DNA from 2 places in the Cupriavidus cauae genome. Region 1 is predicted to be linked to the other one. Evidence: predicted binding sites of a transcription regulator. Region 1 holds the regulator's gene; the other holds the start of a gene.
The links. The regulator LexA, encoded in region 1, represses DNA repair genes until DNA is damaged. The targets are predictions, from matches to a motif close to ACTGTATNNNNATACAGT.
Positions count from the first base shown of each region.

Region 2: KZ686_RS05185 (ATP-dependent helicase) is a predicted target of LexA. The motif match lies at 4,783-4,800, and genes of this name have one in related genera.

Region 1 covers NZ_CP080293.1:2,850,800-2,865,247, forward strand. Annotated here, with positions in the region: gene KZ686_RS12750 (replicative DNA helicase) at 1-1,063, opposite strand, end outside; gene rplI (50S ribosomal protein L9) at 1,275-1,727, opposite strand; gene rpsR (30S ribosomal protein S18) at 1,755-2,033, opposite strand; gene priB (primosomal replication protein N) at 2,037-2,336, opposite strand; gene rpsF (30S ribosomal protein S6) at 2,402-2,776, opposite strand; gene KZ686_RS12775 (asparaginase) at 2,925-3,920, opposite strand; gene lexA (transcriptional repressor LexA) at 4,189-4,845, shown strand; gene KZ686_RS12785 (hypothetical protein) at 4,969-5,142, shown strand; gene KZ686_RS12790 (hypothetical protein) at 5,412-5,561, shown strand; tRNA gene KZ686_RS12795 (tRNA-His) at 5,648-5,723, opposite strand; gene KZ686_RS12800 (hypothetical protein) at 5,832-6,083, opposite strand; gene dusA (tRNA dihydrouridine(20/20a) synthase DusA) at 6,879-7,934, opposite strand; gene KZ686_RS12810 (hypothetical protein) at 8,204-8,533, opposite strand; gene KZ686_RS12815 (NADPH-dependent FMN reductase) at 8,617-9,177, opposite strand; gene KZ686_RS12820 (enoyl-CoA hydratase/isomerase family protein) at 9,352-10,434, opposite strand; gene KZ686_RS12825 (methyl-accepting chemotaxis protein) at 10,567-12,186, opposite strand; gene KZ686_RS12830 (VOC family protein) at 12,415-12,765, shown strand; gene typA (translational GTPase TypA) at 12,868-14,448, opposite strand, start outside.
Region 2 covers NZ_CP080293.1:1,153,783-1,168,230, reverse strand. Annotated here, with positions in the region: gene KZ686_RS05210 (LysE family transporter) at 63-722, opposite strand; gene KZ686_RS05205 (MFS transporter) at 964-2,442, opposite strand; gene KZ686_RS05200 (hypothetical protein) at 2,442-3,026, opposite strand; gene KZ686_RS05195 (thioredoxin fold domain-containing protein) at 3,190-3,786, shown strand; gene KZ686_RS05190 (TlpA disulfide reductase family protein) at 4,036-4,581, shown strand; gene KZ686_RS05185 (ATP-dependent helicase) at 4,841-6,985, shown strand; gene KZ686_RS05180 ((2Fe-2S) ferredoxin domain-containing protein) at 7,314-7,634, shown strand; gene KZ686_RS05175 (alpha/beta hydrolase) at 7,718-8,362, shown strand; gene KZ686_RS05170 (D-alanyl-D-alanine carboxypeptidase family protein) at 8,477-9,682, shown strand; gene KZ686_RS05165 (DUF493 family protein) at 9,706-9,996, shown strand; gene KZ686_RS05160 (class I SAM-dependent rRNA methyltransferase) at 10,166-11,368, shown strand; gene KZ686_RS05155 (NAD(P)H-dependent flavin oxidoreductase) at 11,852-12,829, shown strand; gene KZ686_RS05150 (YbaN family protein) at 12,962-13,384, shown strand; gene KZ686_RS05145 (phenylacetate--CoA ligase family protein) at 13,560-14,448, opposite strand, start outside.

The DNA.
Region 1 (14,448 bases):
GCGAGATTTCCGAGATCTCGGTGGCGCGGTTCTCGCCGCCGCCCGAGCCCGACATCAGCTGCAGATAGTCGATGATGATCAGGCCAAGCTGGCCGCATTGGCGCGCCAGCCGGCGCGAACGCGCGCGCAGCTCCATCGGGTTCAGCGCCGGCGTCTCGTCGATGAACAGCTGCGCGTCGTTCATCCGCTGGATCGCATGCGTCAGCCGCGGCCAGTCCTCGTCGAGCAGCCGGCCGGTGCGCAGGCGATGCTGGTCGAGGCGGCCGACCGAGCCCAGCATACGCATGGCCAGCTGCGTGCCGGCCATTTCCATCGAGAACACCGCCACCGGCAGGCCCTGCTCGACCGCGACGTGCTCGCCGATGTTCAGCGAGAACGCGGTCTTGCCCATCGACGGACGGCCGGCGACGATGATCAGGTCGCCCGGCTGCATGCCGCTGGTCATCCGGTCCAGGTCGAGAAAGCCGGTCGGCACGCCGGTGACATCGGTATTGGTGTCGCGGTGATAGAGCTCGTCGATCCGTTCCACCACCTGCGTCAGCAGCGGCTGGATCTCCTGGAAGCCCTTCTGCCCGCGCGAGCCTTCCTCGGCGATCGCGAAGACCTTGGATTCGGCCTCGTCCAGCAGCTCGCGCACCTCGCGGCCCTTCGGCGCAAAGGCCGAGGTCGCGATGTCGTCGGCCACCGTGACCAGCTTGCGCAGCACCGAGCGCTCGCGCACGATTTCGGCGTAGCGGCGGATATTGGCCGCGCTCGGCGTGTTCTGCGCCAGCGAGTTCAGATAGGCGAGACCGCCGACCTCCTCGGCCTTGCCGGCCACCTGCAGCATCTCGTAGACCGTGATCACGTCGGCCGGCTTGGTGTCCGAGATCAGCCGCGCGATGCTCTGGAAGATCATCCGGTGGTCGAAGCGATAGAAGTCCGCCTCTGACAGGAAATCGGCGATGCGGTCCCAGGCCGCGTTATCCAGCAGCAGGCCACCCAGCACCGATTGCTCGGCCTCGATGGAATGCGGCGGGACTTTGAGATTGTCGAGTTGGGGATCGGCGACGGGCGCGTTCATGGGGGGCAATTATAGCGGCCCGCCCGCGCATGGCCGAGCGAATCTCGGCCGGCGGAGGACCCGATGATGGTGGCGCCGCGCACAACGCGCATGCGTGCGGGCGCCACAAAGAAAAAAGGCAGAAGCGGCTGTCAGCCTGCTCCTGCCTTTTGCTGGCCTGGCCGGGCCGCGGCGGCGCGAACGGATGTCGCGCCGGTCGCGGCCGGCAGGCTTAGACGTGCTCGCCCAGCACCGAGACGGTGATGTCGACCGCGACGTCCGTGTGCAGCGACACGCTGATCGGATAGTCGCCGACCATCTTCAGCGGACCGTTCGGCAGACGAACCTGCGCCTTCTCGACCTTGAAGCCCTGGCCAGCCAGCGCTTCGGCGATGTCGGCGTTGGTCACCGAGCCGAACAGACGGCCGTCCACGCCCGACTTCTGCGTGATCTGGACGGTCAGGCCGCTCAGCTTCTCGCCTTCGGCTTGCGCGGCGGCCAGCTTCTCGGCGGCGGCCTTTTCCAGCTCGGCGCGCTTGGCCTCGAACTCGGCGATGGCGGTCTGCGTCGCGCGGCGGGCACGCTTGGACGGGATCAGGAAGTTACGGGCGTAACCATCCTTGACGCGAACGATGTCACCCAGGTTGCCCAGGTTGACGACTTTTTCCAGCAGAATGACTTGCATCGTGTTTTCTCCTTAGCGACCAGGCGATCAGTTCTTGTGCAGGTCGGTGTACGGCAGCAGCGCCAGGAAGCGGGCGCGCTTGATTGCCGTGTCGAGCTGACGCTGATAGTGCGCCTTGGTGCCGGTCAGACGAGCCGGCGTGATCTTGCCGTTGTCGCCGATGAAGTCCTTCAGCGTCTCCAGATCCTTGTAGTCGATCTGTTCGACGCCGGCCACGGTGAAGCGGCAGAAGCGCTTGCGCTTGAACAGCGGGTTCTGCTGCTGGAAGCGCTTCTTGTTCTTGTTGTCACGTTTGACGAATGCCATGGTTCAATCCTTTACGAATGCTTTACATCCAGTGATGTGAAAGACGAGAGCCTTGCTGTTGCGGTGCCTGCGGGCGAGAAAGCCTTCGCAGTCGAGCACCGTGCCGAGCGGCGTGCGCTCCAGGTGCTGGCCGACCGGACCGACGCCCATCGCGGCGATCGCGAACTCGACCTGCCGCGGCGTCTGCGCCTCGACCACCTCGCCGCCGTATTGCAGAAGGCAATTGACGACGGGGATGCCGGCCGGCGTGTAGCGCAACGCGTCGCGCTCGACGAGGGTGGCGTGCAGCCTCAGCTGGTTCATCGCGCCACCGCCTCTCGCATGCCGCCCCGGTCATGCCGGAGCGAACCGCACACAGCAGACCGCACTCAGGCGGCCTGGCCTTCGCTGGTTTGCTGCGAAGCCTTGCGGGCTTCTTCGCGCTGGACTTCCTTCATCATCGGCGACGGGCCGGTCTCGGCCTTCTTCGTCTGGACGATCAGGTGGCGCAGCACGGCGTCGTTGAACTTGAACGCGTGCTCGAGCTCAGCCAGCGTGTCCTTGCCGCACTCGATGTTCAGGCAAACGTAGTGAGCCTTGGCCAGCTTCTGGATCATGTAGGCCAGTTGACGACGGCCCCAGTCTTCCACGCGGTGCACCTGGCCGTTCTGCGACGTGACCAGCGTCTTGTAACGCTCGATCATGGCCGGCACTTGCTCGCTCTGGTCCGGATGGACGATGAATACGATTTCGTAATGACGCATTGACGCTCCTTTTGGGATAAGCCGCCCGGGCGCCAAGTCCGGTGCAGCAAGGGTTAAATAGCCCGCGAGTATAGCCCGGAACGGCCACGGCGGCAAGCCGCATGAGGTCCCGGCTGGATCTGCGGCGCTCTGGCTTGCGCCGCCTACATCAGATCTGCGCGAAGAACTGCTGCAAACGCACCGGATCGCCGGCCAGCGCGGGATCGGCGCCAAGCGCCAGCAGCAGCGCGACCCGGGCCTTGTACGGATTCAGATCGCCGGCCGATACGAAGGCGCCCGCCGACGGATTGGGCTGCGCCGGGGCGATCACATTACCGGCACCGGTGCGCGTGCTGCGCACCACCGCGACACCGGCGCGCGCCGCGTCGACAAGCGCCGCCACCAGCGTCTCGTGGATCGATCCATTGCCGGCCGCCGCGACCACCAGGCCCCGCACTCCGCTGCCGACCAGCGCATCGACCACCACGCGGCCCGGTTGCGCATAGCTGGCGACGATCTCGACCGCGGGCCAGTTCTGCGGCAGCGGCAGGGCCTGCCGGGGCAGACGCAGCGGCGCACGCGTGAAGCGCACCAGCGCGTCCTGCACCAGCCCGATCGGCCCGGTGCCCGGAGAGGCGAACGCGTCGACGGCCGAGGTGTGCGCCTTGACCGCGTCGCGTCCTGCGTGAATCTCCTGATTGATGACCACCAGCACGCCCTTGTCCGCCGCGTCAGGATGCGCCGCGACGCGTACGGCATCGAGCAGGTTCAGGGGGCCATCGGCCGACAGCGAGGTCGCCGGCCGCATCGCCGCGGTCAGCACCACCGGCACGCTGGCCACGCCGGCAAGATGCAGCAGCATCGCCGTTTCTTCGAGCGAATCGGTGCCGTGCGTGATCACGATGCCGGCCACGTCGTCCTGCGTGGACCAGTGGTGGACCCGCGCCGCCAGCCGCGCCCACAGGCCGAACGACATGTCCTTGCTGTCGATCTGCGCGACCTGCTCCGCCTCGATCCGCGCGACGTCCTTCAGCGCCGGGACAGCCTCGAGCAGTGCCGACACCGGCACGGTCGCCGCCTGATAACGCGCGCTGCTGGCGGCGCTGGACGAGGAACCGGCGATGGTGCCGCCAGTGGCAAGAACGATCACGCGAGGCAAGGTCATGGGCACGAGATATCCGTAAACAGGCGGCGATTGTACCCGCCGCGACGGCCCGCTCCCCTACGGTCTTGCCCTGCCCCGCAGCCCGACCGTCCGGCCTCGAAAGTGGACGAGGATGCAAATTCCTCTTGCACTTCGATCGATACTGTATAAAATCACAGCACACTGTTCAAACGTACAGTGTTGCACATGGCGGCCACCGACGGCCTGCACGCTTCGCAGCGCGCGCCACCGGCCGGACCGCCACCGGATACAACAACACGGACAAGCCATGGCGACTCTGACACCCCGGCAGCAGCAGATCTTCGACCTGATCCGCAACACCATCCGGCAGACCGGCATTCCGCCGACCCGCGCCGAGATCGCTGCGGAATTCGGCTTTTCGTCGCCGAACTCGGCCGAAGAACATCTGCGCGCGCTGGCTCGCAAGGGCGTGATCGAGCTGACGCCCGGCGCCTCGCGCGGCATCCGGCTCAAGGTCAATCGCAGCGACTCCGAAATGCCGGACCAGTTCTCGCTGCCGATGGCCGGCGTGATGCAGCTGACGCTGCCACTGGTCGGCCGTGTCGCCGCCGGCAGCCCGATCCTGGCGGCCGAGCATATCGACCGCCAATACCAGGTCGACGCCTCGGTCTTCGACGAACGCCCCGACTACCTGCTGCGCGTACGCGGCATGAGCATGCGCGACGCCGGCATCTTCGATGGCGACCTGCTCGCGGTCAAACGCGCGCAGGATGCCGCCAACGGCAAGATCGTGGTGGCACGCATCGGCGAGGACGTGACCGTCAAACGGCTCAAGCATCGCGGCGACGCGATCGAGCTGATCGCCGAGAACCCGGACTTCGCCAACATCATCGTGCGGCCCGGACGCGAGGAATTCTCGCTTGAAGGCATCGCCGTCGGACTGATCCGCCAGTCCGGCTTCTAGCCCAACGAAGCAATCCGGCAGGCGCCGCCGCCTTGGCGCCAACCTCAGTCATGCAGCCACACGAGCCGCAGGGCCCCGTGTTGCCGCAAGACTTCCGCTGACGCCTTACCGAAGAGGACCACCATGCTGCAAGCCGACCGCTCCCTGACCCGTTACCCCGTCAAGCCCACGCCGTTCCGCCAGTCCAAAGGTGTCCGCATCTACCAGGGCGCGCAGCGCCGCACCATGGTCGGCAGCATGGCGGCGATCTGCCGGATGCTCGAACTCGATCAGCCGGGGGTGAAGTTGAATGCGTGAGGTTGATCGCGTGAGGTTGATCGCGTGCGGTCTAGCGCGGGAGGTCTGGCGCGTGAATTCGAACGTGCGAGGCAAGCCGCGTTCGTGCGATCGCAGCGACAAGATCGACTGCGTTGAGCGCCTGCGCGCGCGTCCGCGCGAGACGCGGGATATGGCCGCCCGATCGAAAGCGACGGCTCTCGCGCATCGCAACAAACCCTTACAACTCGGACCGTGAATTCGTTAACGCATGGCCTAGCCTGTTCCCATGCTTTTCGAAGGAGACGGCCATGCCTTCGTCAGACGACACCGTCAAGCTGCTTCGCCCCGGTCGCCGCACCATGAACTGGCACGACGTGGCACTGATCGCAGCGGGTTGGATCGCCTTGTGCATGGGTATTGGGTGGACGATCACCAAGGCCGCTGCAAGGCTGGTTTGAGGACCGACTTGAGGCGCTGGCCCGCCCGATGATGCTCGCCACAAAGCAAAACAGCCGCTCGATGAGCGGCTGTTTGCATGGGATCTTGGGGTGGCTGATGGGACTCGAACCCACGACGACAGGAATCACAATCCTGGACTCTACCAACTGAGCTACAGCCACCGTAGCGCCGTCGTCAGTACTGCTCGACGGAAACCAAGATTATACAAACTTCGTTTGGCGATGGCTAGTACTACGCACAAAAATTTTCGTGCGTAGTCGAACGGCGCATCAGGACCAGCGGGCTTCGAGGCGGATCGCCTCGCGGATCGCCTCGATCGTTTCTTCCTCGGACTGATACGTACCAGGCAGTCTTCGGCTCCTGCCGTTCAGCACATCGGTCTGCAGTGCCGCGGCCGCGGCCGCATCCGTGCCGCGATGCCAGCAGTAGCGGGCGGTCCAGGTACCGTTCTGCAACCGCTCGACCACCCAGACGACGCGGAAGCCTTCGAACGCGACACCAAACAAGCCGTCTTCTTCCATTCCACCCTCCGAGGCCAGACCTTCTTGTCGTTTTTGGCTACATCTTGCCATCACCCGGTTGGGGGGTCACCTCTTTGCAGCAGGCAAACGAGAATGATTCGCGGGGACGTTGCTCGACGGCATCACGCCGGCAGCGGCAAGGCGGGAGGGAAACGGGGCGGACGGCGGAGGAAGGGAAAGCAGAAGGCGGAAGCGGCGGGGAAATGCGGTGCAAAAAAAAGTCCGCACACGGCGGACTCTTAAACTCTTGCGATCTCAATGCCCTGAAGGCAATTGCAATGTAACTGTCATCGCCGCCAAGCACTATTCGGGTAAACGAAAGGACCGGCGACCGACCCCGGACACGCCCGGCTCCAGGACAAAAAAAGCCCGCACTAGGCGGGCTCCAAAATCAGTTGAAGAAAGCCCTGTATTCGAGGGCACAGACAGTTTAAGAAAATCGGAATCGGCTTGGCTATCTAGGGGAATCCCTTTCCTGGTGCCTGCCATCGCCTGCACTGGCGTGGAAAGTGGCTGCAACGCGGCGGCACGGCGGGTGCGGGACCATGCCCGATTCGAAATTAGAATCTGCACTCCAATCGGCGGCGGCCATCTACCGCCGCTCGACCGCCGAGCGCCGACCGCTCGGCTGCCGATCACCTGTCACCGGTACCTGTCACCGGCTCCTTGTGACCGGCGGCCCCTTATCATCGACTACCGGTCAGCGACTGCCTGTCAGCAACGGCCCCTCACCGACTGCCAACTCCGAACTCCAACTCCCGACTCGGACTCCCGACTCGGACTCCCGGCCGCCAATCATGCCGCCTGCAGCGGCCGCTCCGCATGCAGATGGCTACGCGCCTCCTCGAACAGCGCATCGACACCGTCCCGCGTACGGATTGCATTCATCCGGCGCGCGTCGGACAGCACACGCCGCCAGCCCCGCCCGCCGGGCACGCCGCGATACAGGCCGAGCATATGCCGCGTCGCCGCGCCCATATAACCGCCCCGCTCCACCAGATCGCCGATATAACGCTGCATCGCCAGTTCGGCGTCGAGACGTGAAGGCGACGGCGCGGTATCGCCGTAGTAGCGGCGATCCACCTCCGCCAGCAGGAACGGCTGGTGATAGGCCTCCCGACCGATCATCACGCCGTCGACATGCTGCAGGTGAGCGTCGATCTCGTCGTAGCGCGTGATGCCGCCATTGATCAGGATTTCGAGCTGGGGGAATTCCCGCTTCAGCTGGTAGGCCACCTCATAGCGCAGCGGCGGAATCTCGCGGTTCTCCTTCGGGCTCAGCCCTTTCAGGATCGCGTTGCGCGCATGGACGATAAAGGTCTGGCAACCCGCCTCCGCGATCGTGCCGACGAAATCGCGGACAAAATCGTAATGCTCGATCGTGTCGATGCCGATCCGGTGCTTGACGGTGACCGGCACCGACACCGCGTCGCGCATCGCGCGCACGCAGTCCGCCACCAGTTGCGGCTCGGCCATCAGGCAGGCGCCGAACGCCCCGCGCTGGACCCGCTCGGACGGGCAACCGCAATTCAGGTTGATCTCGGCAAAGCCCCAGCGCTCGCCCAGGCGGGCCGAGGCCGCCAGATCGGCCGGCTCGCTGCCGCCCAGTTGCAGGGCGACCGGCTGCTCGGCCGCATCGAAGTCCAGATGGCGCGCGACTTCGCCATGCAGCAGCGCACCGGTCGTCACCATCTCGGTGTACAACCAGGTGTGGCGGCTCAGGTGGCGATGAAAGGTGCGGCAGTGGCGGTCAGTCCAGTCCATCATGGGCGCCACCGAAATGCGCCGCGGATTGACTTTCTGCGGACCTGCCGAAGCCGGCGCCGCGCTGGCGGCTAGCGATTCGGACATGACTTGGGTCGTCTATCCCGCCCTTCGACGGGAACGAGGAAAACCCGGAAGTTTACCACCCGGAGGCGCATCGCATCGCCCTCCGTCTTCACGCGGCAATGGGCGTCGGACGGGCCGCCCGGGGACAGCGCCGCCGCGCCGCCGGCGGGAGGCAAGTCGGCGCAGTGACACAAGCTGCTCCGCCCCTCAGCCCCCTCAGCCCCCTCAGCGGCTCAGCGACTCAGCGACTCAACGGCTCAGCGGCTCAGCGGCTCAGCGGCTCAGCGCGCTCAGTCGTTCAGGCGCTGCTGCCGCGGCTGCAGTTCCAGCCCCAGCTTGACGAACAGGTCGAAGGCATCGGCCAGCAGGTGCTGCTGGCGTGGCAGCAGGCTCGAATACGGCATGTCGTAGATCGACTGGTGCGCTCCGCGGTTGCCCTTGAGCCCGCGGTCGCGGGCGATGTCGGACAGCAGCGCCGCGAAGCCGGACAGGTCTTCGGCGTCGATGGCGTGGTTCAGCACGGTGGCCAGCAACTGCGGCGAGGCAGTGGCCCAGCACCCGACCAGTTCGGCGTTGGCCGCACCTTCCGGGAAGTCGGAGGAATTGTCGCTTGCATCCATATCAGCATTGTCGGCGCGGTTTTCGCCATCTTTAGACCTCCCCTACGAGAGAGGGGGCCGAGGCGGCGGCCGCGCCGTCACGGTCAGCTTGCGGCGTTGCGCTCCACCCAGGCCGCAAAGGTCGTCAGGAATTTGCCCAGAAAGGCACGTGTCGATTCGTTGCCGATATTGCCCTGCGCATCGAACAGCTTGTCGACACCACCGATATAGGCCTCCGGCATCTGGAGCACCGGCACATTGAGAAACACCAGCGACTGGCGCAGATGGTGGTTGGCGCCAAACCCGCCGATGGCGCCCGGCGAGGCGCTGATTACCGCCCCGGGCTTGCGATCCCAGGCGCTCTGCCCATAGGGACGCGACCCCACGTCGATGGCATTCTTCAGCGGCGCGGGCACCGAGCGGTTGTACTCGGGGGTCACGAACAGCACCGCGTCGGCGCGGCGGATCCGGTCGCGGAAAGCGGTCCAGGCTGCCGGCGGGTTGTCATCGTCGTCCTGGTTGTAGAGCGGCAGCTGACCGATCTCGACGATGTCGAGCTTGAGTTCGGCCGGGGCCAACTGCGCCAGCGCCAATGCCAGCTTGCGATTGAAGGAATCCTTGCGGAGACTGCCCACCAGTACCGCGACGTCGCGTGGAGTGCTCATCGTGCTTCCTTTTCTGAGAGAGACGGGGAAAGGAAAGACTGCCGAAAAACGGCGGGACCGGCCATCTCCGGCCGGCGCCCAGACCACACTCTAACCCGATGTGGCGTCGGCCGTGCGCGCGCCTGCCCCGAGGGCATCGGCGCGCACGGAGCCCGCACCGGCGCGCGCGTCCGCTCAGGCCTGCAATCCGGCCAGCGGATGCGCCTCGGCGCGCCACGGACTGTCGAAGAAGGCGAGCACCTTGTTGCGCTCGACCTCGTCGAGCCGGGCCGGCCGCCACTTCGGCGCGTGGTCCTTGTCGATCGCCAGCGCACGGATGCCCTCGACGCCGTCGCCGTAGCGGAACACGTCATGCATCATGTCGAGCTCCATGCGCAGCTCGTCCTCGAGCGCCATGGTCCGCGCGCGGCGGATCTGCTCCAGCGTCACGCACAGCATCAGCGGGGAGCGGGTACGCAAGGCGGCGGCCGTCTGAGCGGACCAGTCGTCGCTGGCATCGCTGACGATGGCAACGATCTGCTGGACCGTGGCGGCGCCGAAGGCCCCGTCGATTGCCTCGCGCTGGCGCGCCAGCATGCTCGCGGCCGGATCGCAGGCGGCGCGATGCCCGGCGCTGCAGGCATCGATCGCGGCCAGCACTTCGTCGCCACTGGCAAAGTTGCCGGCGCGCAGCGACGCCACCAGCTCGGCCAGCGCGTTGCTCGGCACGAAGGCGTCGGCCAGGCCGGCGTACAGCGCGTCGGCCGCGTGAATCACGTTGCCGGTCAGGCCCAGGTACTCGCCCAGGCGGCCCGGGGTGCGGGCCAGGAACCAGCCGCCGCCCACGTCCGGAAACAGCCCGATATTGGTCTCGGGCATCGCCATCTTGGTGCGCTCGGTGACCAGGCGCCGCCGCGCGCCCTGCGAGATGCCCATGCCGCCGCCCATCACCACGCCGTCCATCAGCGCGATATAGGGCTTCGGATAGCGGTGGATCTTGTGATTGAGCGCGTATTCCTCGACAAAGAACTGGTCCAGCGTCGGATCGCCGGCGAGCGCGGCCTGATGGAAGAAACGGATGTCGCCGCCCGCGCAGAAGGCCTTGCCGCCCGCACCGGCGACCACCACGGCGACGACGCCGGGATCGGCCGCCCACTGGTCCAGCGCCTGCGTCAAGGCGCGCACCATGTCGAGCGACAGGGCATTGAGGGCCTGGGGCCGGGTCAGCGTCAGATAGCCGACACCGCCGACGACTTCGGTTGCAACAAACTCGGTCATGTCTCCTGTTCCTGTGGTGACGAAATGCAGGCCGCCACTGTACACCAGCCATGCCGGCCCGCAGTCCGTAACGCCGGGAGGATACCGAGGTATGCCAGGGGACCCCGGGGATGTCTGGGGATGCCGGCCAATTCAGGCAAGACGGAAACGCGCCATCAGGCCGGTCAGCCGCTGCGCCTGGTCCTCCAGCGAGGTCGCCGCGGCGGCCGCCTCTTCGACCAGCGCGGCATTCTGCTGGGTCATGCCGTCCATCTGCGTGACCGCCTGATTCACCTGCTCGATGCCCTGCGACTGCTCCATCGAGGCGGCGCTGATGCCGCCGACGATCGCGCTGACGCGGCGCACCGCGCCGACGATGTCCTCCATCGCGCGGCCGGCATCGGCGACGATATCGCTGCCGGCGCGAACATTGCGCACCGATTCGTCGATCAGCCCGCGGATTTCCTTCGACGCGGTCGCACAACGCTGCGCCAGATCGCGCACGTCGCCCGCCACCACCGCGAAGCCGCGGCCATGCTCGCCGGCACGCGCGGCCTCGACCGCGGCGTTCAGCGCGAGGATGTTGGTCTGGAAGGCGATCTTCTCGATCACGTCGATGATGTCGACGATCCGGTTGGCGCTGGCGTCGATTGCCCGCATGGTGTCGACCACGCGCGTCACCGCTTCCCCGCCCCGCTCCGCCAGCCCGCTGGCGTCGCCCGCCAGCGCATTCGCTTCGCGGGCATTGTCCGCGGTCTGCCGTACCGTGCCGGTCAGTTGCTCCATGCTCGAGGCGGTCTGCTCGAGCGAGGCCGCCTGCTCTTCGGTGCGCTGGGACAGATCGGCGTTGCCCAGCGCGATCTGCCGGCTCGCCGCGGCGATGGCGTCGGCGCCGGTACGCACCTCGCCGACCATGCCCGCCAGACTCGCTTCCATCCGGGCCAGCATGGCGAGCATGCGGCCGGTCTCGTTGCGGCCGACCTCGTTGCGGCTCACCTCTTGTGCGATGCCGGCCCCGCTATCCGCAGCACGATGACCCTGCTGCCCGGGCGTATCGAGTGCGCGCGCCGCGCTCAAATCCCCGCGCGCGATCCGCTCGAAACGCGCGATCGCGGTCTCGAGCGGGCCGACGATCGAGCCGCGCAGCCGCCACGCAAAGATGGTGCTGAACGCCAGGCCCAGCGCCAGCAGCACCAGCGACCACGCGCGCAGCTTCGCATAGCGATGTTGCGACTCCTGATAGACGGACTCGGCCGCTGCCGTCTGCAGCTTGTTCAGCTCGGCATTGGCCGACGTGAAGGCGATATCGAGCTTCGGAATGGTCTCGAGCACCAGCGCCATCACGCGCTCGCGATCGCCCGCCTTCAGCGCGGCGATCATCGGCTCGACCCCTTGCTTGTGCAGCGCCTCGCGGCGCGCCGACACCAGCTCGGCAGCGCGGTCTTCCTCCGTGCCGCGCGGCAGTGCCAGATAGGCCTTCCACGCCGTCTCCGAGGCCCGCGCGAATCCGGCCGCGGTATCGGCACGCGCCAGCGCATCGGCTGGATCGGTGGCGAACGTCGCCTGGTCGAGCAGCACGCGCACCAGCAACTGGTTTGCGCGCGCCTCGGACAGATGCATCGCGGCGGCCAGCTGATGCTGATGGATCTGGCGCGTCGCGTCGTTGCTGCGCGACATGCCGAGCCAGCCAAAGGCGCCGACGATCATCAGGATCAAATTGGTAACGACAATGAGGCTCCACAATCTGGCGCCAATGGTGGTGTTGCGAAACATTCCAGCTCCCCGTTCTTATCGTGCGATCACGGCATGTTTGCCGCCCCGCTATCAACGGCGCGCCGGCGCGTTCCTTGACGGCATGGAAAGGAAAGACTGTGTATCCGGCGGATGCACGAATCGGATCGCCCATCGCGCATTGCCCATCACGCATTGCCCATCGCGGCCGGCTTATCGAAGCGGACGATGGGCCGTAGAATCGCCGGATTCCATCGTCGGAGAGCCACCATGACCGTCAAGCGAGTCGTCGCAAACATCGCCGCCCCGAACATCGAGGCGGCCCAGGCCTTCTATGGCGACCTGCTTGGCATGGCAGTCGTGATGGATCACGGCTGGATCCGGACCTATGCGACCGGGCAAGACACCACGCCGCAGATCAGCATCGCGACCGAGGGCGGCTCCGGTACCCCGGTGCCCGACCTGTCGATCGAGGTCGACAACCTCGACGAGGTCCACGCCAGGGCCGTGCAGGCGGGCTTGCGGATCGAATACGGCATCGCCGAGGAGCCCTGGGGCGTGCGGCGCTTCTTCGTACGCGATCCGTTCGGCAGGCTGGTGAACATCCTCTGCCACCTCTGAGGACGGCGTCCTCCCCGCCTCGGCGCCCACAAACGACAAGGGCCGAGTCCCGTTCACCACAGGACTCGGCCCTTCCCCTTGCGGGCAGCGTATCGCTTGCGCTTATGCGCCTTCGCGCGACGCGCGCTTGCGCTCGTGTTCCTTCAGGAAGCGCTTGCGCAGGCGGATGCTCTTCGGCGTGATCTCGACCAGCTCGTCGTCGGCGATGAATTCCACCGCGTATTCGAGCGTCATCTGGATCGGCGGCACCAGGCGCACCGCTTCGTCGGTACCCGAGGCGCGCACGTTGGTCAGCTGCTTGCCCTTGATCGGGTTCACGACCAGGTCGTTATCGCGGCTGTGGATGCCGATGATCATGCCTTCGTACAGCGGGTCGCCCGGCTTGACGAACATGCGGCCGCGATCCTGCAGCTTCCACAGCGCGTAGGCCACGGCCTCGCCATCGTCCTGCGAGATCAGCACGCCGTTGTGGCGCTCGCCCAGGCCGCCCTCGCGCACCGGCGCGTAGTCGTCGAAGATGTGCGAGATCAGGCCGGTGCCGCGCGTCAGCGTCAGGAACTCGCCCTGGAAGCCGATCAGGCCGCGGGCCGGGATGCGGTATTCCAGGCGGGTACGGCCCTTGCCGTCCGACGCCATGTCGAGCAGTTCGCCCTTGCGGCGGCCCAGCTCTTCCATCACGGCGCCCTGGTGGCCGTCCTCGACGTCGACCGTCAGCAGCTCGTACGGCTCGTGCTTGACGCCGTCGATTTCCTTGAACACCACGCGCGGGCGCGACACGGCCAGCTCGTAGCCTTCCCGGCGCATGTTTTCCAGCAGGATGGTCAGGTGCAGTTCGCCGCGGCCCGACACTTCGAACACGGTGTCGTCGCCGGTCTCGGCCACGCGCAGCGCCACGTTGGACTTCAGTTCGCGGTCCAGGCGTTCGCGCAGCTGGCGGCTGGTGACGAACTTGCCTTCGCGGCCCGCCAGCGGCGAGGTGTTGACGCAGAAGTTCATCGTCAGCGTCGGCTCATCGACCTTCAGCATCGGCAGCGCGTCCTGCGCATCGGGCGCGCAGACGGTGCAGCCAATACCCAGTTCCTCGATGCCGTTGATCAGCACGATGTCGCCGGCCTCGGCCTCGGGCACGATCTCGCGCTCCAGGCCGCGGAACTTCAGCACCTGGTTGATGCGGCCCTTGATCGGGTTGCCTTCGGGACCGAACTTGACCACCACGTCCTGCAGCGGACGGGCGCGGCCGCGCGAAATACGGCCGACGCCGATCTTGCCGACGTAGCTCGAGTAGTCCAGCGAGATGATCTGCAGCTGCAGCGGACCGTCCGGGTCGTCGTTACGGACCGGCACCTTGTCGAGCACGGTCTCGAACAGCGGCTTCATGTCGCCGTCGCGCACATCCTCGGTGAGGCCGGCGTAGCCGTTCAGGCCCGAGGCGTAGATCACCGGGAAGTCGAGCTGCTCGTCGGTCGCGCCCAGCTTGTCGAACAGGTCGAAGGTCTGGTTGATGACCCAGTCCGGACGGGCGCCCGGACGGTCGATCTTGTTGATCACGACGATCGGCTTCAGGCCCAGCGCCAGCGCCTTGCGCGTGACGAAGCGGGTCTGCGGCATCGGGCCTTCGACCGCGTCGACCAGCAGCAGCACGCCGTCGACCATCGACAGCACGCGTTCGACCTCGCCACCGAA
Region 2 (14,448 bases), 1.7 Mb from region 1:
GAAGCAAACCGGCCGGGGGATCGCCAGCCGGCGCGGTCCTGTCCGGTCCGGTCCGATCGCGCTCAGCCCGGCTGTCGCCGCACGAAGAACAGCGCGGCGCCGACCGCCATCAGCACGCTGCCGAACACGCGGTTCTGCCAGCGCATCGCGCGCGCGTCGCGAAACAGCCCCTGCATACGCGAGGCCAGCAGCGCGTAGCCGTGCATCACGATCAGGTCGACCGCGCACATCGTCACGGCCAGGATCGCCAGCTGCGGCGCCAGGGGCCGCGCCGCATCGATGAACTGCGGCAGCACCGCCACCATGAAGACGATGCCCTTGGGATTGGTGACATTGGTCAGCAGGCCGGTGGCGAAACGCCGGCGCGGACTCATCGCGGCCACGCGGATGCCGCCCTGGGACTTGCCCTCGCCATTTGCATCGCCCGGCTCCTGCTCGACCCGCGCCCGCCACTGCTGCACGCCCAGATAGATCAGGTACAGCGCGCCGACCGTCTTGACCGCCGCGAACGCATGCTCGGATGCAATCAGCAGAGCACCGAGTCCGCCGCCGGCGACCAGCAGCACGATCAGCAGCCCGGTCTGCAGGCCGAGAATCGTGGTGGTGGTCTTGCGCAGCCCATAGGACAGCCCGTGGCTCATCGACAGCACGGCCCCCGAGCCCGGCGAGACGGCGATCGCCCAGCAGGCCGCGAAATAGGCGAGCCAGATTTCCCAACGCATGATTTGCTCCTTCTTGTTTTTGCCTAAGCTCGAACCTTTTCAACCCCGGAACCTTGTCGGACCCTGGGACCTTCCATTCCCCGGACTTCTCCAATCCGCGGACTTTTCCAATCCCCGGACCTTTCCAATCCGCGGACGTATCCAAACCCCGGACCTTTTCAGATCCCCGGACGTTTCCGCGGACGTATCCAAACCCCCGGTCCTTTTCAGCCCCCCGGATCGTTCCAAACGCCGGCGGCGTTCAACCCGCCACCCGCCGCCAAAGCCGCGGCACCAGCGCATACCAGAGATAGCCGACGAGCTGCAGCCCCAGCAGTCCGCCAAGCGCCGCGCGGAACGCGTCGGCCTGCGGCAGCCCGGCGTCGCGGAACAGGTCGATCGCCACCCCCAGACCCCACTGGATCAGGAAGCTGCCGCCGAACACCAGCAGGTTGTAGGTGGTATTGGCGCGCCCGGCGACCGCCGCCGGAAACGACAGGCTCAGCGTGCTGAGGATCAGCGACAGCGTGCTCGCGCACATCGCCAGCAGCGGCCACAGCAGCCACGCCGCCGGCGCGGTCCAGGCGACGATCGCCGCCTGCAGCACCAGCGTCAGCCCGGCGCCGACCATCACCAGCCGCGCCGACTCGACCGGATCGCGCGCGCGCCGCGGCGCCAGCCAGCCTAGCAGCAGATAGCCGGCCAGCAGCGCGATATTGAACAGGAACAGGATTTGCGCGGTGCGGTCCGGCCCGAAGCCGAGCACGTCGACCAGCCACGGGCCGACCCACAGCGTCTGCACGGCCATGAAGCCGGCCTGGTTCAGCAGGCCGAAGGGCAGCACGCGGACGAAGGCCGGATGGCGCAGCAGCGCCCGATAACCGCCGGCCATCGTGGCCGCCGGGACCTTCGCAGCGGCGGTCGCGCGATCCACGCCGTTCGTCGGGCTGCCCACGCTGTTCGTCGCGCCGTCCGTCATGCCGTCCGTCGCGCTTCCTGCCCCGCTGCCAGTTGCACTAACGGTCGCGCTAGCAGTAGCGATATCGGCTGCGATATCGGCAGGATCAGCGACGGTCCTCCCCCGTTCCGCCCCGCGCGCCAGCCGCACGCTGCGCCGCTCGACCCGCGCCAGCCCCCGATACAGCGCCAGCGCCGACACCAGCAGCAGGCCCGCCATCACCAGGAACACGCCGCGCCAGCCCAGCCACGGCAGCACCGCCTGCACCGGCAGCGTCGTCATCAGCGCGCCGCCGCTGCCGGCGACCAGCATCCAGACCGACAGCTGGCTCTGCCGCGCGGTCGGAAACCAGCGGCGATAGGCGGTGTAGGACGCCATCAGGCAGGCCGAGACGCCGGCGCCGATCAGCGCCCGCCCCAGCCACAAGGTCGCCGCCGAACCGGCCAGCGCGAACACCAGCGCGCCCGCCGCGGCGATCAGCAGCAGCACGGTTTCGACGCGCCGCACGCCGCGCCGGTCCAGCCACTGGCCGACCGGCAGCTGCATCGCGGCGAAGGCGAGGAAATAGGCTGACGACAGCAGGCCCAGGTCGGCGTTCGACAGCCGCATGTCGGCGATCAGCTCGGGCGCGATCACCGCGTTGATGGTGCGCAGCGCGTACGACAGCACATAGGCCGCGGCGAAGCAGGCGAACACCAGCGCGCCCTCGCTACGCCGCAGCAGCGAGGACGGCCGCATGGACAGTCCGATGCGGTTGCTGCGCGAGCCGGTACGGGGACGCATCAGAACGGGTGGAAGCCGGCCAGGAACTGCTCGACCTGCTCGGCCTGGCGGTGGTCGCGCGCGGCATCGCCGGCCTCGAGCACGACCGCCTGGTAGACCTTGGTGCCTTTGGCGACCAGCCGCGCGGTCAGCCGGCGCGGCGCCTTGTCCTGCGGCGAGACGCCGGCCACGCGGATCTCGATGCCCTGCAGCGCCACCGGCGGCTGGGCCGACGACATCACCGTGACCGCGCGCGTCTGCACCGGCTCGGTCGGCGCGTTGCCCAGATTGGCCAGCAGGCCGGACTGCATCGCCGACAGCGCCTCCGCGCGCAGCGCGGCGTCGTCGCTGGGCAGGCTGACCACGCCGACCGCGAACAGCGTCTCGTCGACGCGTGCCGCCTCCATCGTCATCGGCAGCTTGCGGCCGGCGATCGCGACATCGCGCGCGGCGCTGGTCGGCTTGCCGGGATAGAGCGCGGCATAGCCGCCCTCGTTGGACTGGATGGTCCGCCAGTCGTAGCGCGGCGAGCAGGCGAGCAGCGCGGCCACCGCCAGGCCGGCGCAATACCGGGCCGGCCGGCGGAGGAACGAAAGGCGAGACATCGGGAAGCCTGAACGACGGGTGGAAGAAGACGGCCGATAAAGGGAACGAAGCGCCGCACCGGCAGGGGTGCGGCCAAGCCGCTATTATCGGGGATCAGGCACTGACGCAGTGTCTTTCTGATCTCGATATTTCATTATGGTTTTGGACTTCGCAGGTCGCCGCATGGGTTCGGCATGGCTCCGGGGCGCCGCCCTGGCGCTGTCGGCTGCCCTGTCGGCTGCCCTGACGGCCGCCCGATCGGTCGCGCGATCTGCCGCGCTATCGGCCGCGCTGTTCGTCGCCCCGTTTGTCGCCCTGCCCGTCGCCGGCCTGTCGCTCGCCCTTGCCGCGCCATCGGTCCAGGCGGCCAGCCCCGCGCACCTTCCGGCGGTCGCCGACCTGGCGGCGGAGACGCGCTCGGCCAGCCTGCGCGGCGAACCGCTGGTGGTGCTGGTGACGCTGCCGAACTGCGGCTATTGCGAAGCGGTACGGCGCAACTACCTGGGCCCGCAGGCCGCCGCCGGGCAGCTCGCGGCGCGCGAGCTCGACATGAGCGCCGCCACGCCGATCCGCGATGCCGACGGCCGTGCCACCACCGCACGCGCCTGGGCGCGCGAGCATGGCATCCGCTTCGCGCCGACGGTGCTGTTTCTCGACGGCAAGGGGCGACCGGCCGCGCCGCCGCTGCGCGGCATGCAGCCGGACTTCTACGGCGCCTATCTGGAACAGTCGCTCGACACCGCCCGCGCCGCGATGGCGGCCGCGGCCCGCGGGCGCTGACCCGCCAGGGGCCACCACGCCACGCCACCCACGCCACGCCCGAGCCCGAGCCCGGAGCCCGAGCCCGTGCCCGTCCTCGGGCTCGGCTCGGCTCGGCTCGGCTCGGCTCGGCTCGGCTCGGCTGGGGCTGGGGCTGGGGTTCGGGTTCGGGCGCGCGCGCAGGCTCGAGTTCGGGCTGGAGCTCGGGATCGGCGCCCTCGGCCACCTCGGCGCTAGAATGGCGTTTTCCCCTCCTTCGGTCGGCCCATCATGACTTCGTCCGCCTCCCAACCGGAACGTCCCGCCTCCCCCCGCAAGCGCTGGCCGCTGATCGTGGGCCTGCTGGTGCTGGTCCTGCTCGGCTGGTTCGGCTACCGGGCGCTGACTCCGGCCCCGCATGCGCCGCAGGCGACCTTCGTGCTGCTGTCCGGCGAGCGCGTCAGCACCGCGCAGCTGCAGGGCAAGGTCTATATGGTCAATTTCTGGGCCACCAGCTGCACCACCTGCGTCAAGGAGATGCCGGACATGGTGCGCACCTACCAGCAGTTCAAGGACAAGGGCCTGGAGTTCGTCGCGGTGGCGATGAGCTACGACCCGCCGATGTACGTGACCAATTTCACCGAGACGCGCAAGCTGCCGTTCAAGGTCGCGCTCGATTCGGACGGCTCGGCGGCCAAGGCCTTCGGCGACGTGCAGCTGACGCCGACCACCTTCGTGGTGGACAAGGACGGCCGCATCCTGAAGCGCTACGTCGGCGAGCCGGAATGGGACAGCCTGCACCGGTTGCTGGACGAGGCGCTGGCCAAGGCGGTCTGATGCGCTGACGGGGGAGGGGCTGCCCTCTCGCCCAGCCTCTCCCGCAAGCGGGAGAGGGGCGCAAACCCGCAGCGTCCCAACGGCGATTGGGTTCGCCCTCTCCCGCGGGCGGAAGAGGATCGGGGAGAGGACATTCCCGGCGCAAGCTCCACCAAAAGCGCCCTTCAAGTCCCTTCAACCATCCCCCGCTTGCCCAACACATCTGTATGGATATACAGTCTGCGGCGAACATTTCCGGTTTTCGCCCTCGCCCGCCCCTGTGTCCGCCGATCTCGCCCTCGCTCCCGCCGCAGCACTGTCCGATCCGATCGCTCCGAGCGTTCCGGCCGACCCGGCCGCTCCGGCCGACTATCTCGCCGCGCTCAACCCCGAGCAGCGTGAAGCGGTCGAGCACGCCACCGACCGGCCGCTGCTGATCATCGCCGGCGCGGGCTCGGGCAAGACCAATACGCTGGCGCACCGCGTCGCGCATCTGCTGCTGGGCGGCGCCGATCCGCGCCGCATTCTGCTGCTGACGTTCTCGCGGCGCGCCGCGGTCGAGATGGGCCGGCGCGTCGAGCGCATCGTCGACCAGGCCTTCGCGGCCCGCAACGGCACCACCTCGTCGGCCAATCCCGGCCGCGCCGCGCTGCAATGGGCCGGCACCTTCCACGCGATCGGCGCGCGCCTGCTGCGCGAATACGCGGAGACGCTGGGGCTGTCGCCCTCCTTCACCATCAGCGACCGCGGCGATTCGGCCGACCTGATGAACGTGGTGCGGCACGACCTCGGCCTGTCGGCGCAGAACGCGCGCTTCCCGCGCAAGGAAACGTGCCTGGCGATCTATTCGCGCGTGGTCAACACCCAGTTGCCGCTCGAAGAGGTGCTGCAGCGCCAGTTTCCGCGCTACGCGATGTGGGTGGACGCGCTGCGGGCGCTGTTTGCCGGCTATGTCGAGGCCAAGCAGAAGCAGCAGGTGCTCGACTACGACGACCTGCTGCTGTACTGGGCGCAGGCGCTGGCCGAGCCGGCGCTGGCGCGCGACATGGGCGAGCGCTTCGACCATGTGCTGGTCGACGAATACCAGGACACCAATGCGCTGCAGGCCGCGGTCCTGCTGTCGCTCAAGCCCGACGGCCGCGGCCTGACCGTGGTCGGCGACGACGCGCAGTCGATCTACGCGTTCCGTGGCGCCACCGTGCGCAACATCCTCGACTTCCCGCACCGCTTCTCGCCGCCGGCGGGACAGGTCACGCTGTCGCGCAACTATCGCTCGACGCAGCCGATCCTGGCCGCCGCCAACGCGGTGATCGGGCTGGCGGCCGAGCGCTTCACCAAGGACCTGTGGTCCGACCGCGCCAGTGCCGAGAAGCCCGGCGTGGTGGTGGTGGGAGACGAGACCGAGCAGGCGCGCTTCGTGGTCGAGCGCATCCTCGCGCGGCGCGAGGAAGGGCTGGCGCTGATGGCGCAGGCGGTGCTGTTCCGCGCCGCCGACCACAGCGCGCAGCTCGAACTGGAACTGGTCCGCCGCAACATCCCCTTCGTCAAGTTCGGCGGGCTCAAATTCCTCGAGTCGACCCACGTCAAGGACATGCTGGCGGCGCTGCGCTGGCTGGAGAATCCGCGCGACCGCATGGCGGGCTTCCGCACGCTGCAGCTGATGCCGGGCGTCGGGCCCAAGACCGCCGCGCGCGTGCTCGACGGCCTGCAGCTCGCCAGCGATCCGCTGTTCGCGCTCGAATCGTTCGAGGCGCCGCCGGCCGCGGCCGAGGCATGGTCGGAACTCGTTGCGCTGGCGCGCGAGGCGATGGCGCCCGCGGCGGCATGGCCGGTCGACTTCGAGCGCGTGCTGCGCTGGTACGAGCCGCATCTGGAACGCCTGCACGACGATGCCGCCGCACGCGCCGCCGACCTGCAGCAGCTGGCGCGCATCGCCGCGACCTACGGCTCGCGCGAATGCTTCCTGACGGAGCTGACGCTGGATCCGCCGGACGCCTCCAGCGACGAATCGGGCGTGCCGCTGCGCGACGAGGACTACCTGATCCTGTCGACCATCCATTCGGCCAAGGGCCAGGAATGGAAGGCGGTCTACGTGCTGAACGCCGTGGACGGCTGCCTGCCGTCCGACCTGGCCACCGGCACCACCGAGGAGATCGAGGAGGAGCGCCGGCTGCTCTATGTCGCGATGACCCGCGCACGCGACCATCTCGACATCGTCGTGCCGCAGCGCTTCTACGTGCATCAGCAGCCCGGCATGGGCGACCGCCACGTGTACGCGTCGCGCACGCGCTTCCTGCCCAATCGCGTGATGCCGCATTTCCACAGCCGCGCGTGGCCGCCGCCTCCGCCGGTCGACGCGGCGCCGCAGCGCGCGTCGCTGCCGGCGGTCGACCTGGCCGCGCGGATGCGCAATATGTGGCGGTGAGCCGGGCGTAGTGGTCGTAGGACCGTAGCAGCCGTAGTTGCCGCGCCGGCCGTAGTTGCCATAGGCGACGTAGCCGCCATGGCGTCCGCAGCAACCATAGGGGCCGTAGGCCGTAGCCGCCGTGCCCGTTATGCTGCGCTCGCGACGAGGGCCTCAAACCAGCGCCTCCTGTGCGCCATAGCTAACACCCACCGCGGCGTGGCGCTGCAGACGCCGCCGTGCGGTCGAAACGGCCCCCGGCTCGCCGTATAATTCCGAGCTTCCCACCGTTCCGACCGGCGCCAAGCCGCGCGCGCGGCCCAGCCGAGCGCGCCGCGCCCTCCCACGCATGAGCAGCTACTACCAGCACCACGTCTTCTTCTGCCTGAATCAGCGCGAGCCGGGCGAAAACTGCTGCGCCAACCACAACGCGAAGGCGATGCAGGAATACGCCAAGAAGCGTTGCAAGGAGCTGGGCATCGCCGGCGGCGAGGGACGGGTGCGGATCAACAAGGCGGGCTGCCTGAACCGCTGTGAACTCGGTCCGGTACTGGTGGTCTACCCGGAGGCCGTTTGGTACACATTCGTCGACGAGCAGGACATCGACGAGATCATCGACAGCCATCTGATCCACGGCAAGCCGGTCGAACGCCTGATGGTGGATCGCTGAGCGCCGCGCGCGCAGGCGCATCCGCATCCATCCGCCGCCCACGCCCACTTTCGTTTCGACCCCGGATTTCCGCCCTTCCTGCCATGAACGCGCATACCCAGGTACTCACCGTTGCCGGTCCCGCCGGCGCGATCGACGTCTCGGTCGACCTGCCGCAGGCCGCCCCGGTGCGCGGCCTCGCGCTGGTCGGCCATCCGCATCCGCTGTTCGGCGGCACCAAGGACAACAAGGTCGCGCAGACGCTGGCGCGCGCCTTCGTGCAGCTGGGCTACGCCACCGTGCGGCCGAACTTCCGCGGGGTCGGCGGCACCGCCGGCGAGCATGACAACGGCCAGGGCGAGCAGGACGATCTGCTGGCGGTGATCGACTGGATGCGCCAGCAGCGCGACTGGTCCGCCGACGCGGCAACGCTGCCGCTGGCGCTGGCCGGCTTCTCGTTCGGCAGCTTCGTCGTCAGCCATGTGGCGCGGCGCCTGGCCGAGGCCGGCACGCCCGCCGAGCGGCTGGCGATGGTCGGCACCGCGGCCTCGCGCTGGCAGGTCGCGCCGGTGCCGGCCGATACCATCGTGATTCACGGCGAGCAGGACGAGACCGTGCCGCTCGCCAGCGTGCTCGACTGGGCGCGGCCGCAGGAACTGCCGGTCACGGTGATTCCCGGCGCCGACCATTTCTTCCATCGCAAGCTGCATCTGATCAAGCAGCTCGTCGTCAATGCGTGGCAGCGCTGAGCCCGGGCATTGAGCGGGCGGCCATGGCAATCCGTGGCCGCCGTTCCTTGCCCTGCCGCCACGCCCGCGTGGCGGCGCGACGCTGCCCTTTCTCTCTTGTCGGAACCTGAAAACATGTCCAATCAAGCTTCGCCGCTGTTCTCCCACCGCATCGCCCACACCCTGCTGGCCAGCGCCGCCGTGCTCGCGCTCGCCAGCGCACCGCTGACGGTGCGCGCGCAGGCCGTGCCGATGCCGCAGGTGGCGGCCAAGGCGTGGATGCTCTACGACGTCACCAGCGGCCAGGCGCTCGGCTCGCAGAATGCCGATGCCCGCATCGAGCCGGCTTCGCTGACCAAGATCATGACCGCCTACCTGGCCTTCCAGGCGCTGAAGGAAAAGCGCCTGACGCTGGACCAGGCCGTGGTGCCGACCAATCTGGTGCTGAAGGTCAAGAGCGACGAGTCGCGCATGTTCATCGAGCCGAACAAGCCGGTCACGGTGCAGGACCTGCTGATGGGCCTGATCGTGCAGTCGGGCAACGATGCCGCGCTGGCGCTGGCCGAGGCGGTCGGCGGCTCGGAGGAAGGCTTCGTCGCGATGATGAACCGCGAGGCCCAGCGCATGGGCATGAAGAGCACGCACTTCACGAATACCGACGGCATTCCCGACCCGAACCACTACACCACCGCGGCGGACCTGGCGATCCTGACCACGCGCCTGATCCAGGACTTCCCCGAGTACTACGGCATGTACTCGCAAAAGGAGTTCACCTATAACAAGATCAAGCAGCCCAACCGCAACCGCCTGCTGTACATCGATTCGACCGTGGACGGCGTCAAGACCGGCCACACCCGGTCGGCGGGCTACTGCCTGATCTCCTCGGCCAAGCGCCCGCTGGCCAACGTGCCGAACGGCTCGCGCCGCCTGATCTCGATCGTGATCGGCACCACCAGCGAACAGGTCCGCACGCAGGAAAGCCTGAAGGTGCTGAACTACGGCTTCCAGTTCTTCGACACGCTGCGCCTCTACGACAAGGGCCAGGTGCTGGCCACGCCGGACATCTACAAGGGCAGCAACGACACCATCAAGATCGGCGTCCGCGACGAGACCTACGTGACCGTGCCCAAGGGCACCGCGGGCCGTCTGAAGCCGGTGCTGGAGCGCCAGGAGCTGCTGGTGGCGCCGATCACGGCCGGCCAGCAGGTCGGCACCGTCAAGCTGATGGACGGCACCACCAAGGTGGCCGAGTTCCCGGTGGTCGCGCTGGAGGAGGTGCAGGAAGCCGGCTTCTTCGGCCGCATCTGGGACACCATCCGCCTGTGGTTCAAGCGCAAGTAACACGCAACAAGGAGGCCGCCGCCATGAGCGCCGACAACACCGACAACGGGCGCGACCAGCCTTCGCTGATCGAATACCCGAGCGATTTCCCCATCAAGGTGATGGGCGCGATGCAGGACGGCTTTGCCGAGGCCATCGTCACGCTGGTGCAGGAATTCGACCCCGGCTTTCATGCCGGCAAGATGGAGATGCGCCCCTCGCGCAACGGCAACTACCTGGGCCTGACCGTGACGGTCTGGGTCACCAGCCGCGAGCAGCTGGACGACCTGTATCGCGCGCTGACCGCGCATCCGATGGTCAAGGTGGTGCTGTAACGCGACGATGGCGCCCGCTTCGGCCGGCGGTGCCTGTCCTTTTCCACCGCGCCGCTCTTACCGTGCCGCTTTACCGTTCCCTCCAGGCCCTGTCCCGCAGGCCGGAGAGGAAAGCGAACCGCGCGGTGAACCAGAAGGCCGCCGCTGCGCGGCCTCCCTTCCCTGAATCATGAATACCCTGACCCTGAAGCCCGGCAAGGAAAAGTCCCTGCTGCGCCGCCATCCCTGGATCTATGCGACCGGCATCGACCGCGTCGAGGGCCGTGCCGAGCCCGGCGCCACCATCACGGTGCGCGCCGCCGACGGCCGCTTCCTCGCCAAGGCGGCCTACAGCCCGCACTCGCAGATCCGCGCGCGCGTGTGGACCTTCGACGAGAACGAGCCGGTCGACCATGCGCTGATCAAGCGCCGCGTCGCCACCGCGGTGGCGCATCGCCGCCAATGGGTCAGCGACAGCGACGCGGTGCGGCTGGTGTTCGGCGAGGCCGACCGGCTGCCCGGGCTGGTGGTCGATTACTACGGCGCCGGCCGCGGCGCCGAGCACGCGCAGCTGGTCTGCCAGTTCAACGCCGCCGGCGTCGAGCAGTGGAAGGACGCGATCGTGCAGGCGCTGATCCGGGAGACCGGCTGCCCCAACGTCTACGAGCGCTCCGACGCCGCGGTGCGCGAGCGCGAGGGGCTGGCGCTGGTGACCGGCGTGCTGGCCGGCGCCGAGCCCGACCCCGAGCTGTCGGTCACCGAACACGGCGTGCGCTACTACGTCGACGTGCGCAACGGCCACAAGACCGGCTTCTATGTCGACCAGCGCGACAACCGCAAGCTGGTCGGCGATCTCGCCGAAGGGCGCGAGGTGCTGAACTGCTTCTGCTATACCGGCGGCTTTTCGCTGGCGGCGCTGCGCGGCGGCGCGGCCTCGGTGGTGTCGATCGACTCGTCGGGCGAGGCGCTGAAGATTGCCGAGGGCAATGTCGCGCTGAACGGCTTCGATGCGGGACGTGCGACCTGGCTCGACGCGGACGTGTTCAAGTCGCTGCGCCAGTTCCGCGCCGAGGGCCGGCAGTTCGACCTGATCGTGCTGGACCCGCCGAAGTTCGCGCCGTCGGCCCAGCATATCGACCGCGCCGCGCGCGCCTACAAGGAAATCAACCTGGTCGGCATGCAGCTGCTGCGCCCGGGCGGGCTGCTGTTCACCTACTCGTGCTCGGGCGCGATCGGCATGGAGCTGTTCCACAAGATCGTGGCCGGCGCGGCCACCGACGCCCGCGTCGATGCGCGCATCCTGCGGCGGCTGTCGGCCGGCACCGACCATCCGATGCTGGCGGCCTTCCCCGAGGGCGAATATCTGAAGGGGCTGCTGCTGCAGCGTGTGTAAGCACCGACGGACGCAATGGGCGCGCATGGGCACGCATGGGCACGCATGCGCCGCGCAGGAGCCGTGCAGGAACGCATGGGACCGCGTACCAGCGCATAGGAGCGCGCCGCGTTGCGCGCGCCGCCGGCCGCTTCATCGAGACGTCACCGCCTCGTCCCCGGATCGTCATATTGCCCCTCTACCATGCCGTTGACGGCTTCGGCATTGGCAGGTGCCCGCCGTCGATGTATCAGTCTTCGTGGTAATTGCCCCGCCCCGGACGCGGGGCTTTTTTTTGCCTCGCGTGTTCCGCAAGGGCGCCGACCGCGGGGCAGGGCCGGATTCGCGCTAGATTGGTGGGGCTGGATCGGAATTGCACTTCGGCTAGACCCGCGCTTCTAATGCCGCGATAACGCCCCAACAAGGGAAGTCCCTATAATCGAACGATCGTTCAGAACATCGATGCCACGCAGCGCCACGCTTGCCGTGGGTCAAGGAGACACCATGCCCGCCGCCAAACATATCCCCGCCGCCCTGCAGAAGCTGACGCTGCCCGTGATCGCGTCGCCGATGTTCATCGTCAGCTATCCGGAACTGGTGCTGGCGCAATGCAAGGCCGGCATCGTCGGTTCGTTTCCGGCGCTGAACGCGCGCCCCGCCGAACTGCTCGACGAATGGCTGACGCAGATGCAGCAGGAGCTGGCGGCCTTCCGCGCCGCCAATCCCGATGCCACGATTGGCCCGATCGCGGTCAACCAGATCGTGCACGCGTCGAACGCGCGGCTGGAGCAGGACGTGCGCGTCTGCGTCGAGCACAAGGTGCCGATCTTCATCACCTCGCTGCGCGCGCCGGTCAAGGAGATGATCGACGCGGTGCACAGCTACGGCGGCATCGTGCTGCACGATGTGATCAACCTGCGCCATGCCGAGAAGGCCCTCGAGGCCGGCGTCGACGGCCTGATCCTGGTCGCCGCGGGCGCCGGCGGCCATGCCGGCACGCTGTCGCCGTTCGCGCTGGTCGGCGAGGTGCGCCGCATCTTCGATGGCCCGATCGCGCTGTCGGGCTCGATCGCCACCGGTGACGCCGTGCTGGCGGCGCAGGCGATGGGCGCGGATTTCGCCTATGTCGGCACGCGCTTCATCGCCTCCCAGGAAGCGCATGCCAGCGAAGCCTACAAGCGCTCGATCACCGATGCGGCGGCCGCCGACATCGTCTACACCAACCTGTTCACCGGCGTGCACGGCAACTACATCCGCGAGAGCATCCTCAATTCGGGGCTCGATCCGGAGAACCTGCCGCAGGCCGACAAGAGCAAGATGGATTTCTCCAGCGGCAGCTCCAAGGCCAAGGCGTGGAAGGACATCTGGGGCGCGGGCCAGGGCGTCGGGCAGATCGACGCGATCCAGTCGGCCGGCGAGATTGTCGCGCGCATGAAGGCCGAGTACGATGCGGCCAAGGCGCGCCTGTGCGCCGTCAACTGACCGCAGCCGCAGCAGCCGCCGTAGCCGCTGCCATAGCCGCCGCGGTCGCCGCTGCAGACCGCTGGAGATTCCCCGCTGGATAAGCCCCCTGTCGTCATTGCCGAGGTCCGGCGCAGCCGCCGCGAACGCCTGGTGCGCGCGGCCTGGGCCACGCTCGGCATCGTCTGCATGGTGCTGGCGGTGCTCGGCGTCTTCCTGCCGGTGCTGCCGGCCACGCCCTTCGTGCTGCTCGCGGCGGCCTGCTTCGCGCGCGGCTCCGAACGCTTCCATGACTGGCTGATGCGCCATCCCCGGCTCGGCCCGATCGTGCACGACTGGCAGCGCCATCGCAGCATCCCGCTGCGCGCCAAGATCGTGGCGATCGCGACGATGTGGATCTCGCTGCCGACCACCGCCTGGGTGCTGCGCGCCCGGCCCGCGCTGTCGATCGCGCTGCTGGTGCTGGGCGCCGTGGCCACCGCCTATCTGCTGTACCTGCCGACGCGGCCGCGCGGCGGCCACGGACCGGCAAGCACCGCGCCGCCGTCCGAGCCGGAGCCGCCGCGGCAGGGCTGAACGCGCGCTGTCGCGAACGCCCTGCGAACGCGCCCTGTGAACGCGCCCTGTGAACGCGCCCTGCGAACGCGCCCTGCGAACGCGCCCTGTGAACGCGCCCTGCGAACGCGCCCTGCGAACGCGCCCTGTGAACGCGCCCTGTGAACGCGCCCTGTGAACGCGCTCGTGAACGCGCTCAGTCGTAGCTGCGCGCGTCCTCGATGACCTTGCCGTCCTGCGGCAACGAACCGGCCGGCACGAACCGGACCTCGCCCTTGAGCCGCATCACGTCGCGCATCGACACCGCGATCGCATCGGCCAGCCCCGCGTCCTGCCGCGTGGCGTCGCAATGCAGCGTCATCACGTCGGCGCCCGGCGCGCCGGTCACGACCAGGCGCGCCGCGCGCAGCTCGGGATGGCGGCGCATCACCTCGCCGATCTGGCCCGGATGGACGAACATCCCCTTGACCTTGGTGGTCTGGTCGGCGCGGCCGAGCCAGCCGCGCAGCCGGATATTGGTGCGCCCGCAGGGGCTGGGCGTTGACGACGAGCCCGGCACGACGGCGGACAGGTCGCCGGTGCCGAAGCGGATCAGCGGATAGTCCTCGTTGCCCAGCACCGTGACCACCACCTCGCCGACCTCGCCCTCCGGCATCGGGCGCGTGCCGCCCGGTTCGACGATCTCGACCAGCACGCCCTCGTCGACCACCCAGCCGTCGGCACCCTCGCTCTCATAGGCGATCAGGCCGACATCGGCGGTGCCGTACATCTGGTGCACCTTGATGCCGCGCTCGACGAACCAGGCGCGCAGCGAAGGCGGCATGGCCTCGCCCGACACCAGCGCCTTGGCCAGGCTGCACGGCTGGCCGAGTTCGGCACCGCGTTCGAGCAGGATCTTCAGGAAGGACGGCGTGCCGGCGTAGGCGGCCGGCCGCAGCATCGACAGCGCCTGCACCTGCGATTCGGTCTGGCCGACGCCGGCCGGAAACACGCAGCAGCCCAGCCGGTGCGCGCCGGTTTCCATCATCATGCCGGCCGGCGTGAAGTGGTAGGAGAAGGTGTTGTAGACCAGCTCGCCGCGGCGA